2 regions of the Paenibacillus sp. FSL R10-2734 genome follow, and region 2 is predicted to be linked to the other one. Evidence: riboswitches for the same ligand, from Rfam matches in the RefSeq annotation. Region 2 holds a riboswitch; the other holds the start of a gene.
The links. Region 2 has a riboswitch for preQ1 ahead of NSS67_RS27960 (queuosine precursor transporter). Riboswitches for the same ligand answer to the same signal wherever they lie in the genome.

Region 1 (6,750 bases), 2.5 Mb from region 2:
ATCCTCCGCACTCCGAAACTCCACTGCCTCTAGATTAAAATGAATTTTATCCAGATCACGCAGCTCTTTCTTCTCAATAACAATCGTTTCATTCACATGACTGTTTATCCAATCCATAAGTTTCTGTATGCTTTGTTCCATCAGACAATCCCACCCTTACCTCGAAGATTATTATGTTTAAGTTACCCTTTTCTTTAAGTTTGAATCCATATTTTTGCCACATCTCAGTATCTAAGAACACAGGAAGGTGCCAAGGAATAGCGAATGTTACAGATTAGCAACATCAGAGATAATCCCCTACAACCAGAATAAGGATAGAAGGAAGTTAACTATTCAGAAAAGGTGGTAGTGCCATTGATTCAGTTAACCGAGGTCTCAAAGTTTTATCAGGAGAGGTGTGCGGTAGATCGAATTACTTTTGCGGTGGAGAAGGGAGAGGTATTTGGATTTCTGGGTCCTAATGGTGCTGGGAAAACAACAACGATGCGGATGATGACGGGTCTTCTTCAGCCTACAATAGGTGAAATATTAATTAATGACATGAATATTTCACGGCATAAAAAAGAAATTCATGCGCAAATTGGTGTTGTTTTCGAGCTTCCAAACCTTTACATGCGTAGTTCTATACGAGATAACCTAAAGCTATTTGCTGAATTGTATGATGTACCCGTAAAGCGAGTAAATGATGTGATGGAAACCCTCCAACTGTTTGACAAGGAAAAAGCTAAGGTGAGTAGCTTGTCCAAAGGCTGGAAGCAGCGCGTTCTAATCGCCAGAGCATTATTACATAAGCCTCTTGTGTTGTTCTTAGATGAGCCTACCAGTGGATTAGATCCAAATTCAGCTTCACTCATTCGTAATCATATCAAGAGAATTCAAGATGAAGGCACAACCATTGTCTTAACGACGCATGATATGCAAGAAGCCGAAGAATTAAGTGATAGAGTAGGCATCATGCACGCAGGAGCATTAGTGGCACTAGGAGAACCCCACAAGCTTAAGAGCATATATGGTAAACCAGAAATTGAAGTTAAATATCTACAGGATGGGGAAGTTGTTAAGAAATCCTGGCCGATAGAGGTAGAAGCAACAAAAGATCATATATATCAGCTAATGTCTACTAATCAAATCTTAAGTATGCACAGTAAAGAGGCTTCACTGGCAGATGTATTCGCTGCCCTGACGGGAAGTGAGCTGAGTTGAGCCATCAAATCTGGAAGCTGTTTAAGCATGAATGTAAGGATATACTTCGTAATCCAGCGACTGTGATTTTAATTATTTTGCCTATATTTATGGCTAAGGTAATCATTACTGTAGTGGACAAGGGCGGTCTTGACTTCATGCTACTTTCTACTTGGATATTGTTTGCGCAAGTGATGGTAGGGATCATGATTACCGGCCCTGGGTTAATTGAGGAGCGGGAGAGTAAGACTTTTGATGCACTGCTGATCACCCCGTTAAGCAGAGGGCAGATCATTACTGCTAAAGCTGGATCTGTTCTTGTTTTTTCTTTGTTTTCACAGCTGATAGTGTATGTATTAAATCAAGGTCTGACAATGAATTTATTACCTGCGTTGTTATTTATGTTATTGGGTGGAATTATCTTTGTACAAGTTGGAATCATCATTGGATTAAAGGTAAGTTCCTCCAAAAATGGTTCGGCCATCAGCTCCGCGTTTATGGTTGTTTTTTTCTTAGTAGCTTCTGTTTATTTGGCTCTTCCTGAATGGACCTATCCGATATTTGCTGTTCTGCCAAGTATTGAAATTGTCCAGAATCTAAACAGTATTCTTATTGGAGAAGGATTATTGCTCGTAGAAAGTCTGCTTTTGCTCTTGTGGATGGCGGTGCTATCGGTCTGGATTTGGAAGACGGGTAAAGAGTAGAACTTGTCAGAATGAGGTTACCCATGGTATAGTTCAAGACGCAATAAGCTTGAAGAAGAAGTCTGCACGGATTGTGCAGGAGAGGTTCGCGAACTCCCTCTATAAAAAACTAAGAGTATATTAAATATTATAAACGGATGTTGTCCTTTAACTGGACGCTGCCTCCGTTTCTTCTTAGTGGAGCCAAGTTTTCGAAATCTCGTTCTTCTTTCCATTACCGGCCAAGGCCGAAGGAAAAGAGAGGGGTTTTTTGTCGTGTCAGAAGGAAGATTGCAAGAGGAAATGCAAGAAGTCACTTTGCTTGGTAATCAGGGAACGCAGTACAAGTTTGGTTATGATCCAGCTATTCTTGAGGTGTTTGATAACAAGCATCCTGGGCGAGATTATTTTGTTAAATTCAACTGCCCTGAGTTCACAAGCTTGTGTCCTGTAACGGGTCAGCCGGATTTTGCCACACTGTATATTTCGTATATCCCTGAACAGAAGATGGTGGAATCCAAATCATTAAAGCTATATCTGTTTAGCTTCCGTAACCACGGTGACTTTCATGAGGACTGTGTCAACATTATTATGAATGACCTGATCTCACTGATGGATCCGCGTTACATTGAGGTATGGGGCAAGTTCACTCCGCGTGGAGGCATATCGATTGATCCTTATTGCAACTATGGAAGACCGGGTACGAAGTATGAGGCGATGGCGGAGCACCGCTTAATGAATCACGACCTCTATCCGGAAAAAGTGGACAACCGCTAATCCCCATAAGTTGATAAATAAGGAGAGATTAAGATGAACAAAAAAGCACTCGTCGTATTCAGCGGCGGACAAGATAGCACCACTTGCCTAGTTTGGGCTTTGAAGCAGTTTGAGGAAGTACAGGTAGTTACCTTCAACTACAATCAGCGTCATGCAGCTGAAATCGAAGTTGCAACAGAAATAGCTGCTAAGTTTAATGTGAAACAGCATATCCTTGACCTTGGACTGCTAAATCAGCTGGCACCAAATGCACTCACACGTCAGGATATTGATATCGTTGCTGGCGAAGGTGATGAGCTTCCGAGTACGTTTGTGGACGGACGGAATCTGTTGTTTTTATCTTTTGCCGCAATATTAGCTAAACAGCTGGGTTACTCCCATATCGTTACTGGTGTCTGCCAAACGGACTTTAGTGGGTATCCGGACTGCCGTGATGTTTTTGTGAAATCACTGAATGTTACACTCAATTTATCTATGGACTATGAGTTTGCGATTCACACTCCACTGATGTGGCTAGATAAGAAAGAAACGTGGAAGATGGCCGATGAACTGGGTTACTTTGATTATGTTCGCGAGCACACATTGACCTGTTATAACGGTATTATTGGCAGTGGCTGCGGCTCTTGTCCAGCTTGTCTATTGCGTCAGCGTGGACTTGAGCAATATGAGGCAGAGAGAACGGAGGTCGGTTCTTAATGCTTAATGAAGTCTCAGTCTGCAAAATATTTACGTTTGACGCGGCGCATCAGTTAGTGGGTCACAAGGGGAAATGCAGCAACCTACACGGACATACGTATAAGCTCGAAGTAGTGCTAAAGGGCAAACCTGTGGCTGCGGAAGGCCACTCAGACGAAGGTTTTGTTATTGATTTCAGCGATATCAAAACGACAGTGCAACAAAGTCTTGTAGACCGTCTAGATCACGCTTTTCTGGCTATGGGAAATGAACCTATATTAGAGACTTTAACGAACACAGGATCTAAGGTAGCCTTGTTGTCTTTCCGAACCACTGTTGAAAATATGTCCTGTTATATAGCCTACAAGCTTAAACAAACAGGGTTGCCGCTGTATTCGGTAAAACTGTGGGAGACACCAACCTCCTGGGCTGAAGTATTGGCTGAGGATATTCCCGAAGCAGGGCCGTCATACCGCTTGTATGGAGGCTGTGACTGTGAGTAAGATTCCCGTAATTGAAATGTTCGGTCCAACCATTCAAGGTGAAGGTGCGGTAATTGGTGTGAAGACGATGTTTGTCCGCACCTATGGTTGTGATTATCGCTGTGGCTGGTGTGACTCCGCATTTACTTGGGATGGTACTGCTAAGGATAAGGTTCGAATGCTGGCTGCGGATGAAATCATGGATGAACTACTGGACCTAGCGGGAGATAATTTCGACTGTGTTACGATTTCAGGCGGTAATCCTGCTTTGATTGGTGAAGGGATGGGTTCTTTTATCAACTTGCTTCATGAGCGAGGGAAACAAGCGGCTATAGAGACCCAGGGTAGTAAATGGCAGGAATGGTTCAACGACGTGGATGTGCTGACGATTAGTCCGAAACCACCAAGCTCAGGGATGACGACGAATTGGGAAATGCTAGATAACATCATGAGTAGGATGGAGAATCTTGGACGTTCCACGCATAGTTTAAAGGTCGTAGTGTTTGATGATAGGGATTTTGATTATGCAAAAGACATTCACCAGCGATATCCAAATGTGCAGCTATTCCTGCAGCCTGGTAATGATGATGTCACTGAAGAGGGCAACATTTCTGCCCGACTTCTTGGAAGGCTGGAATGGTTGTTTAATAAAGTAATCGTAGACTCTGAGATGAATAGAGTACGCGTGCTTCCTCAGTTGCATGCTTTGATCTGGCATAATAAGCGTGGCAAGTGAAAAATATTGAAATGTAAGGGGTGTCTGCTTAGCAGATGCCCTTTTTTGTTGAAAAGAGTCTTCAAATAGGTAGATTGATAGCCTCATTTTCTGGTATGATTTTCATAAAAGTTATAGGAGGTACCTAATGGGAATTTCAACCGCACTATTAATTATTGATGTTCAAGAAGCTATGTTCTCCTATCCTGATCAAAAGCTGTACGATGAAGAGGGTGTGATGGAAAGGATTATTTCCCTTCAGCACAAAGCTAGGGTGGCAGGTACTCCAATTGTTTATATTCAACACACAGAAGATGAGGAATACACAAAAGGTACACCTACATGGCAGATCAGTCACCGGATCACACCACAGGAAGGCGAGGTTATTGTTGAGAAGCCCACTTGGGATGCCTTTCACCAAACAGTGCTGCAAGATGAGCTACAAAAGCTCGGGATCACGAATCTGGTGATTTGTGGGATGCAAAGTGAGTTCTGCCTAGATACGACGATAAGACGCGCATACAGTATGGGATATAAGAGTGTTCTCGTCCAAGATGCTCATAGCACCTTTGATAATGGGGTTCTGAATAGTAGTGAGATCGTTAAGCATCATAATGCAGTAATCGGAGGGAGATTCGCCCAGTTACGAGCTGAAAGCGAGGTTCAGTTCTAGATGAATACACCTCAGGCGGCCATGAAACCTATTCAGCGTTCTCGACTTAGACTATTTGCCGGAAAGCGATATTTTATTTGGAAAAGATATTTGAAATGGTGCACAAGCCGCAGCAAGGTGGCGAAGCAGCGCACTAGTGATATTTTATCTTATGAGGCAATGACTCACGCTACACCGTTATTAAGAAGTCTTCGGAATGTAGATATGGTGCTTCAATACAATAAAATAACTAATATACGGCTGGCGATCGCGAAACTGGATGGACTCATGGTGCGGCCTGGGGAAACTTTCTCCTATTGGAGAAGCATTGGTAAGCCTAGTAAGCGAAAAGGCTATTTGGAGGGTATGGTGCTGCATTATGGCGGTTTTCATTCTGGAGTTGGCGGGGGGCTATGCCAGTTGTCCAATTTGATCTACTGGATGACATTGCATACACCACTTACCGTTACGGAACGGCATCGTCATAGCTATGATGTATTTCCAGATGAACAGCGTACACAGCCTTTTGGAAGCGGGGCCACCTGTTCTTATAATTATTTGGATCTTCAAGTGAAGAATAACACGAATCAAACGTATCAATTAAAGCTCTGGCTGAATGATAGTCATTTGTTTGGGGAATGGAGATGCGATGAGCAGCCCCTCTATAAATATGAAGTGTACGAAAGTGATCATCGGATTAGCTTGGAGCCTTGGGGCGGATATATACGAAGTAACAAGATTAGTCGAAAAATATTCACGCGTACCGGCGACCTAGTTGGAGATGAAGCTGTAACGGATAACTACGCGCTTATGATGTATTCCCCACTTCTTCATAAAGCATAAGCTTTCGTCAGAAATGACATTGCATATGCTTTTTTTAGTGAAATTCAATGAAAATAGATGCATTTTTTCACGGTCTGCGTTAAATTAACATAAGTGACTTAAGACAGTGAAAGGACGCGTACCATGTGAAGCTTAAAAAACCGCCACTTCCAATTCCGATTTTAATGTTGATTGGGATAGTGGCCATCTCATTTTCCGCTATTTTTATTAAATGGTCTGAAGCGCCTGCTTCTATACAAGGAATGTATCGGCTGTTGTTCACCTCGCTATTGATGTTGCCTTTTGCAAGACCTTACAGCGGAGCAGCGTTAGCTCTTCGTAAAAAAGACTGGATCATGCTAGTGCTCTCAGGCACTATGCTTGCTCTACATTTTTTGCTTTGGATGGGCTCTTTGAAGTATACTTCGGTAGCTAGTTCAACGATGATCATGGCGCTGGAGCCAGTGTTTATTATGCTGGGCGTTTATTTTTTGTATAAGGAAAAAACGGCTGTGTCTGCTATTCTGGGACTGAGCATTGCTATTGGCGGGGTAGTGTTTATCGGCTGGGGGGATATCGGTATCTCTGCTGATAATCTCAAAGGGGATCTGTTATCCGTTGGAGGAACAGTAGCGGTGGCTGTACATATGCTTATCGGTCAAAAGCTTGTGGTGCGAATGCCCTCATATTTGTATAGCTTGATCGTCTTCTTGTCAGCGGCTGGTGTGTTTGCGATTTACAATCTGTTCATGGGGATCTCCT
Region 2 (6,750 bases):
AATAACGTCATCTGAGTCCGAAGCTGCAAAAAAAGCGCGGGCACTAGCGAGAGAACCGAGCAAGAGAGCACCGAAGAGCGGACTAAGCGAGAGAACCGAGCAAGAGAGCACCGAAGAGCGGACTCTAAGCGAGAGAACCGAGCAAGAGAGCACCGAAGAGCGGACTCTAAGCGAGAGAATCGAGCAAGAGAGCACCGAAGAGCGGACTCTAAGCGAGAGATCCGAGCAAGAGAGCACCGAAGAACGGACACTAAGCGAGAGAACCGATCAAGAGAGCACCGAAGCGCTGGCACTAGCGAGAAAACCGAGCAAGAGAGCACCGAAGAGCGGACACTAAGCGAGATCCGCGCAAGAGAGCAACCTGGCGCAGACTGTACCGCAGTTATACTAAGGCACAATACAGTGCCTAAACCAAACAACCCGTTCAACACTTTCGTGTGAACGGGTTGTTTTTGATTAAGCCTAACGATTAGATCTTAAATTGTTGCACAGCTTCCTGAAGCTTCTTAGCCTGCTCATAAAGATGTTGCACGGTTACTGCATGCCCTTCAAGTTCTATACGCTGGCGCTCCGAGTTCTCAGATAGTGTGTCCGCACTTTCTTGGGATCTTGAAGTGATTTGTGCGGTTTCCTCAACGGAAGCGCTGACCTCTTCTGTACTAGCTGAGATTTGCTGCGTAGCCGCAGATACAGATTGAATATTCTGATTGATGCTCTGGATAAGAATCAGAAGGTGATTGAAGGCATCGCCCGCTTCTGCCACCTTGCCTACCCCGGAGGCTACCTCGGAATTCACATGGTTCATCTCAGTAACGGAGCGATTCATATCTTCCTGAAGTCCGAGTAGGAAATCACGAATCTGCTCATTTGCATTACGGGATTGTTCGGATAGCTTGCGTACTTCTCCGGCCACAACAGCAAAGCCTCGTCCATGCTCTCCTGCGCGTGCTGCTTCGATCGAAGCATTCAGCGACAGCATTTGGATTTGTTTCGTAATTTCAGTAATACTATGAACGACCTCTCCGATCATTACTGAACGCTCATTCATAATTTGTAATTGCTCCAGCGACTGCAGGGAGGCACGCTCAACCTGGCGCATTTGCAGAACGGCACTTTGAGCAATCTCATTACCGCCACTCGCCTCAGCGGAAGCTTCACTGATCTGCTCTGTGACTTCATTTGCTGAAGAGGCAATATGCTGAATGCCTAGATTGATCTCTTCCATAGCTTTCGAGTTATCTAGAGCGCTGCTGGCAATGGTCGTACTACCCTTGCCGATTTCTACAACAGATGAACTTGAGTGGTCTGCCATTTCATTTAGGACCTCTACACGATCTCTTAAGGAATTGGAATCGGTGACCACAGTGTTTGAGGTTACGAGTACATGTCCGATCATTTCTTTTAGGCGTAGGGTCATCGCTTGGAAACTTCTGGACAGCTGGGCTACCTCATCACTGCCTTTAACCGTTAATTCCTCTGTGAAATCTCCCTCTGCGAGACGAGCACTATAAGCTGCAAGATTTGAGATTGGTCGTGTAATACGCAAACTCATAAACCAAGCACTAGCTAGGCCTATGATCAGCGTTAGTAGTGTAATTCCAGCACTGGTCCACAGAATGCTGTCTTGTTTTTCATGAATAAAGCTTACATCACTGCTTACACCGATAACCATCGTACTTCCGGGAATTCCGATATAAGCTGACTTATGTATGCCATGTGCGTCCTTATATGTATCGCTTAGTCCGCTTTTTCCTTTAGCGGCTTGCTGCATTGCAGAGGATACCGTAACAATTTCTTTCCGTTTTAATTTTGCATCATGATCTACGGTTAGAACTTCAGCTTCCTTGCCCTTTAGATTGAGTAGAAAAATAGTCTCAACCCCGTGCTGTCCCTTCTTATCCTGAAAATAGAATTCAAGATTGGTGGCTGCTTGTTCGTTATTTTTTAGCGCTTGCTGAGCATGCATTGTGTTAATGTTCTTAAATACGTCCTGAGAAGCTGCGGTTAAGATTTGATTGATTTGTGGCATAACATAGCTGTTAAAAATATTGGTGGAAATAAAATAGAAGCTAATACTTAACATAAGAGAAGTGAGCAATAGAACTACAAACAATAAACGCGTGAATCTGCGACTGATTGACTGCTTGAAACGAAATATGTTGTTCTCCCCCTTTTTATGGACCGCGAGGCCCATTTCTTTTATATCCCTACCGATTGCTAGCGACTGACAACCCGCAATATATTCCATAGTTATGTAATATATCAACTAAATGGATCGGGAATGAAGTGTTTGATACTATTCTATAGAATTAACCTCTGGATGAATAGTGAAAATTTTAGGTTATAGAACATATTTTTCTGAAAAGAATGAATTATTACTGACACTTTTATTTTTAGTTAATAAAAATGGGCATAAATACCCATTTCATAAATTGTTTATTTTTATGGATTGTTTGGTAACAGTGTGATAGAGTATTAATGTTTTGTGCCTAACATAATGTAAGCCGCGGTTCGTAACCATCCCGCGTAAACAAAACTAGGAGGAGTTTAAGTAATATGTTTAATTTGTTGTGGGGAGTTTTATTTGTTATTGTCAATTTTGCCTTTTTTCTACTCTGTTACCGCCTGTTTGGCAAAAGTGGAATGTATGCCTGGGTAGGTATCGCTACTGTAATTGCTAACATTCAGGTAGCTAAGACGATTGCTATGCCATTTGATATTGTGATGACACTCGGAAATACGATGTATGTCACTTTATATATGACCAGCGATTTGCTTAATGAAAAGTACGGAAGGGCAGAAGCTCGTAAAGCGGTCTGGTTTGGTTTCTTCACCTTGCTTATGACGACAGTCATTATGCAGATGGTATTAATATTTACGCCGCAAGAGACCGATATCGCTCAGTCGTCTTTGAAGACCATCTTTGGCCTGATGCCTCGACTAGCTTTAGGTAGTCTTACTGCTTACTTCATCAGTCAGTTCCTTGATGTTCGGTTGTACTCGTGGATTCGCAAATATTACAGCACCTCACGTCAGCTGTGGATTCGTTCCAACGGCAGTACGATGGTTAGCTCCTTTGTGGATACGCTAATCTTCTGTACCATTGCATTTGCTGGTTTGTATGACTGGAGTGTATGGCTTGAAATTTTGCTTACAACGTATTTTGCTAAATTCTTGCTAACCGCATTGGGTACACCGATCTTGTATATCGCCCGTACCTTTACCTTTGCTGAAGATGAGAAACCATCATTTGTTCAAAAAAATGAATAAATAACTATGCAGCCAGCGCGTACCGATCACCATCGATACGCGCTGTTTGATTTTTACAGTTGTAAGATGGGCTTATTAGATCCATGGAATGGTGTACATAAAATTATTATAAAGCTAAAATAAGCTATCGTATAAATTTCCATTAGGTTTTGTGTTTGTTAGTCACAGAAATTACGAACAGGTGTGGTGAAGGATGAATCTAGTAGTGCCTATACTGCGTCATGCAGCACAGCAGCCCGATAGCATTGCCTTATCCCATGGCCAAGCGACTCATACCTATTCAACCTTGGTACAAACGATGCGGAGAATCGCATATGGACTACAGCTAAAGGGACTGAAGCATGACAAAATCGCCATTTTATCCACGAATCGTATTGAATTTGTAGAGGTTTTCTTAGGGGCAATTTATGCTGGCTGTGTTCCCATTCCCTTAGATTCCAAGTGGAGCGCAAATGAATTGCAGGTTATTATAGAGCAGTGCCAGCCGGCAATGATTTTTGCGGAGCCTGAGTCTGCAAGGAATTTGGTCTTCAAGGACCAAGTTATTCCAACACTGACTTTTTCAAATGAACGAACAGGCTCCTATGATCACTGGCTGAATGCACTAGAGCCTGAGGCTGAATTGGATGAAACGAATGAATTATTATTTATCGGCTTTACTTCAGGCACAACCGGGTTACCTAAAGGATATATGCGTACCCATTTATCATGGTTAAACAGCTTTGAGGTATCGAATGCTGCCTTTGAATTGGACCCTATGAAGGATGTTTTAGCACCAGGTCCGTTTGTGCACTCCCTATCCTTATTCGCGGTGATGCAGAGTCTATATTGTGGAGCAACCTTTCATATCACGCAAAAATTTAGTGCCACGCAGGTGCTAGAACTGTGCAAGCAGCTTCCGGGTGTGGTGCTGTTCGTCGTACCGACAATGCTAGAATCGATGATGCAGCAGGCTGTTCCTGGGCAGACGCAGATCGATGCGATTATTAGTTCAGGGGCAAAGTGGTCGGAGTTGTCCAAGAAAAGGGGTAAGGAAGTGTTCGGTGGAGCGCGGCTCTATGAATCCTACGGTTCTTCGGAAGCAAGCTATATTAGCTATTTGGATGTTCTAGCGGAGCATAATCCGAATTCTGTAGGGAAGCCCTATCCCGGTGTGCAAATTTCCATTCGTGATGAACAGTTCCGAGAAGTCCCTACGGGGGAGATTGGGCAGTTATATGTGCGCAGTGATATGATATTTCTAGGCTACCATCAGTTGCCGAATGAGACTGCAGCAGCTTTTCGAGATGGATGGCTGATCCTTGAAGATTATGTTTATCAGGATGAAGCTGGCTATTTATATTTGGCGGGTCGCTTGAAAAATAGAATCATATCCGGTGGGCTGAACGTTTATCCAGAGGAAATCGAGAGAGTGCTGGAGCATCTTCCGGAAATACAAGAAGTAATGTTGCTTGGCGTCCCTGACGATTACTGGGGAGAACAGTTGGCAGTCCTCGTGAAATGGAACGGAGAAAAGCACCTATCTATAGAAGAAATAAAGAATTATTGTCGCCAGTATTTAGCAAGCTACAAAGCGCCGAAGCAGCTAATTACAATAGATGAGTTTGTCTATACAAGCAGCGGAAAAATTGCCCGGCAAGCGATGAAAGACTATGTGAAGAGAGCGATGTTATGATAGAAACAGTAATTGTCATGGCAAAACGTACACCGATTGGCAGGATGGGCGGCTTACTAAGTACATTTGAGCCGGAAGCATTACTGGCGCCGCTTATTCAGCATATTGTGGCTGAAACGAACTTGCCAAAAGAGATGATCGATGATGTCATTATTGGGAATGTTGTGGGTCCGGGTGGAAATATTGCACGGGTAGCTGCGCTTGAAGCGGGGCTGCCTGTCTCGGTTCCGGGAGTCACGGTCGATCGGCAATGTGGCTCTGGACTAGAGGCGATCAATATAGCAGCACGACTTATTCAAAGCGGCGCCGGTGAGATTTATTTAGCGGGCGGCGTCGAAAGCACGAGCCGTGCTCCATGGAAAATGGCTAAGCCACAGACCTTGATGGGGGTTCCGCAGCTGTATACCCGTGCACATTTTACGCCTAGCTCTTACGGTGATCCGGATATGGGGATTGCTGCAGAGAATGTAGCTCGAAAATATGGGATTTCCCGTGAAGAACAGGATCAATATGCTTTAAAAAGCCATCAGAAGGCTGTTCATGCTCAGCAAAGTGGCCGGTTTCAGCAGGAGATTGTACCTCTTCTGGTTGAGGGGGAGTGGATGCATGCCGACGAATGTCCAAGAGCCAATACAAGTCTGGACAAGCTACGAAAGCTGCCGCCAATTTTTGAAGAAAAAGGTACTGTCACCGCTGGAAATGCCTGTCCTCTTAATGATGGTGCGGCGCTTCTACTAATGATGTCCCGTGAGAAATGCAGGCAACTCAAGCTTAAGCCTATTCTGCGTGTCGTAGATGCGCAAGCGGCAGGTGTAGATCCGAACTATTTAGGCATAGGTCCTGTTCCAGCTGTGCAAAAGGTGTTACAACGTCAACTGCTGACAGTGGCCGAGATAGATATAGTAGAGTTTAATGAAGCATTTTCCTCCCAAGTATTGGCTTCACTGAACGAGCTTCAGCTCCCACAGGAAAAGGTCAATCTTGGAGGAGGAGCATTAGCTATCGGTCATCCATATGGGGCGTCCGGAGCTATTTTGATGACTCGCTTATGTGCTGAAATGCAGCATACTCCTTATAAAAGGGGGCTTGCCACTTTGGGCATCGGCGGTGGGATGGGGCTGGCAACGCTCGTGGAGGCTACAGAATGAACAGTGTCCGACATCAGATTCTTATAACTGCTGAGTGGATATCGGACTATGCACAGAGTATTGAAGCACCCGTGCAGAAGATGAATGGTAATCTGATTGCGCCTTCTACGATGCCTATTATTTTTTGGCAGGTCTTCGATATTCCCTGGCTTAGCAAGGGAGAGTTCTTGCTTCACGGTACTCAGAAATTCACATATCAAGCTCCGATTACGGCAGGGATGACGCTGGATTGTGAATTAGCGTTAACGAGCAAGGTGCAAAAAGAAGGCAGACAGGGTACACTGACTTTTTACACACATACGCTTGTTTGTAGTTGTGAGGGCGAGCTTATAGTTACCGCAGAAACGGTGTTAATTCGGGTAGGTGATAATCATGATAAAAAAGTGCATAACAGCTGAAGCTATCCGGCAATATGCAGCAGCTTCCCAAGATCTGGCGGCTATTCATCTAGATGAGGCTGCTGCAGCCAAGACTGGATTCAAGCGACCCATTGCGCATGGAATGTATCTTATGGGATTAACCCAATCCTTATATATCGCTGAGCACCCTACACAGTGGATCACTGAGTATGAGATGAAATTTCATAAGCCTATAGAGGTCGATAATGACGTGATTTTTGATTTTGCGGATGATAATGCTCGTGTGAAAGTGACTCTT

Region 1: linked by a shared signal. The riboswitch ahead of queF (preQ(1) synthase) and the one ahead of NSS67_RS27960 (queuosine precursor transporter) in region 2 are both predicted to bind preQ1.

What each region holds. Positions count from the first base shown of each region.
Region 1 covers NZ_CP150170.1:3,964,119-3,970,868, forward strand. Annotated here, with positions in the region: gene NSS67_RS17410 (hypothetical protein) at 1-141, opposite strand, end outside; gene NSS67_RS17415 (ABC transporter ATP-binding protein) at 355-1,203, shown strand; gene NSS67_RS17420 (ABC transporter permease) at 1,200-1,886, shown strand; PreQ1 riboswitch class I at 1,962-2,005, shown strand; gene queF (preQ(1) synthase) at 2,169-2,642, shown strand; gene queC (7-cyano-7-deazaguanine synthase QueC) at 2,676-3,338, shown strand; gene NSS67_RS17435 (6-carboxytetrahydropterin synthase) at 3,338-3,820, shown strand; gene queE (7-carboxy-7-deazaguanine synthase QueE) at 3,813-4,535, shown strand; gene NSS67_RS17445 (cysteine hydrolase family protein) at 4,663-5,187, shown strand; gene NSS67_RS17450 (VanW family protein) at 5,209-6,009, shown strand; gene NSS67_RS17455 (DMT family transporter) at 6,135-6,750, shown strand, end outside.
Region 2 covers NZ_CP150170.1:6,457,847-6,464,596, reverse strand. Annotated here, with positions in the region: gene NSS67_RS27965 (methyl-accepting chemotaxis protein) at 470-2,248, opposite strand; PreQ1 riboswitch class I at 2,501-2,546, shown strand; gene NSS67_RS27960 (queuosine precursor transporter) at 2,557-3,270, shown strand; gene NSS67_RS27955 (AMP-binding protein) at 3,464-4,945, shown strand; gene NSS67_RS27950 (thiolase family protein) at 4,942-6,093, shown strand; gene NSS67_RS27945 (MaoC family dehydratase N-terminal domain-containing protein) at 6,090-6,491, shown strand; gene NSS67_RS27940 (MaoC family dehydratase) at 6,466-6,750, shown strand, end outside.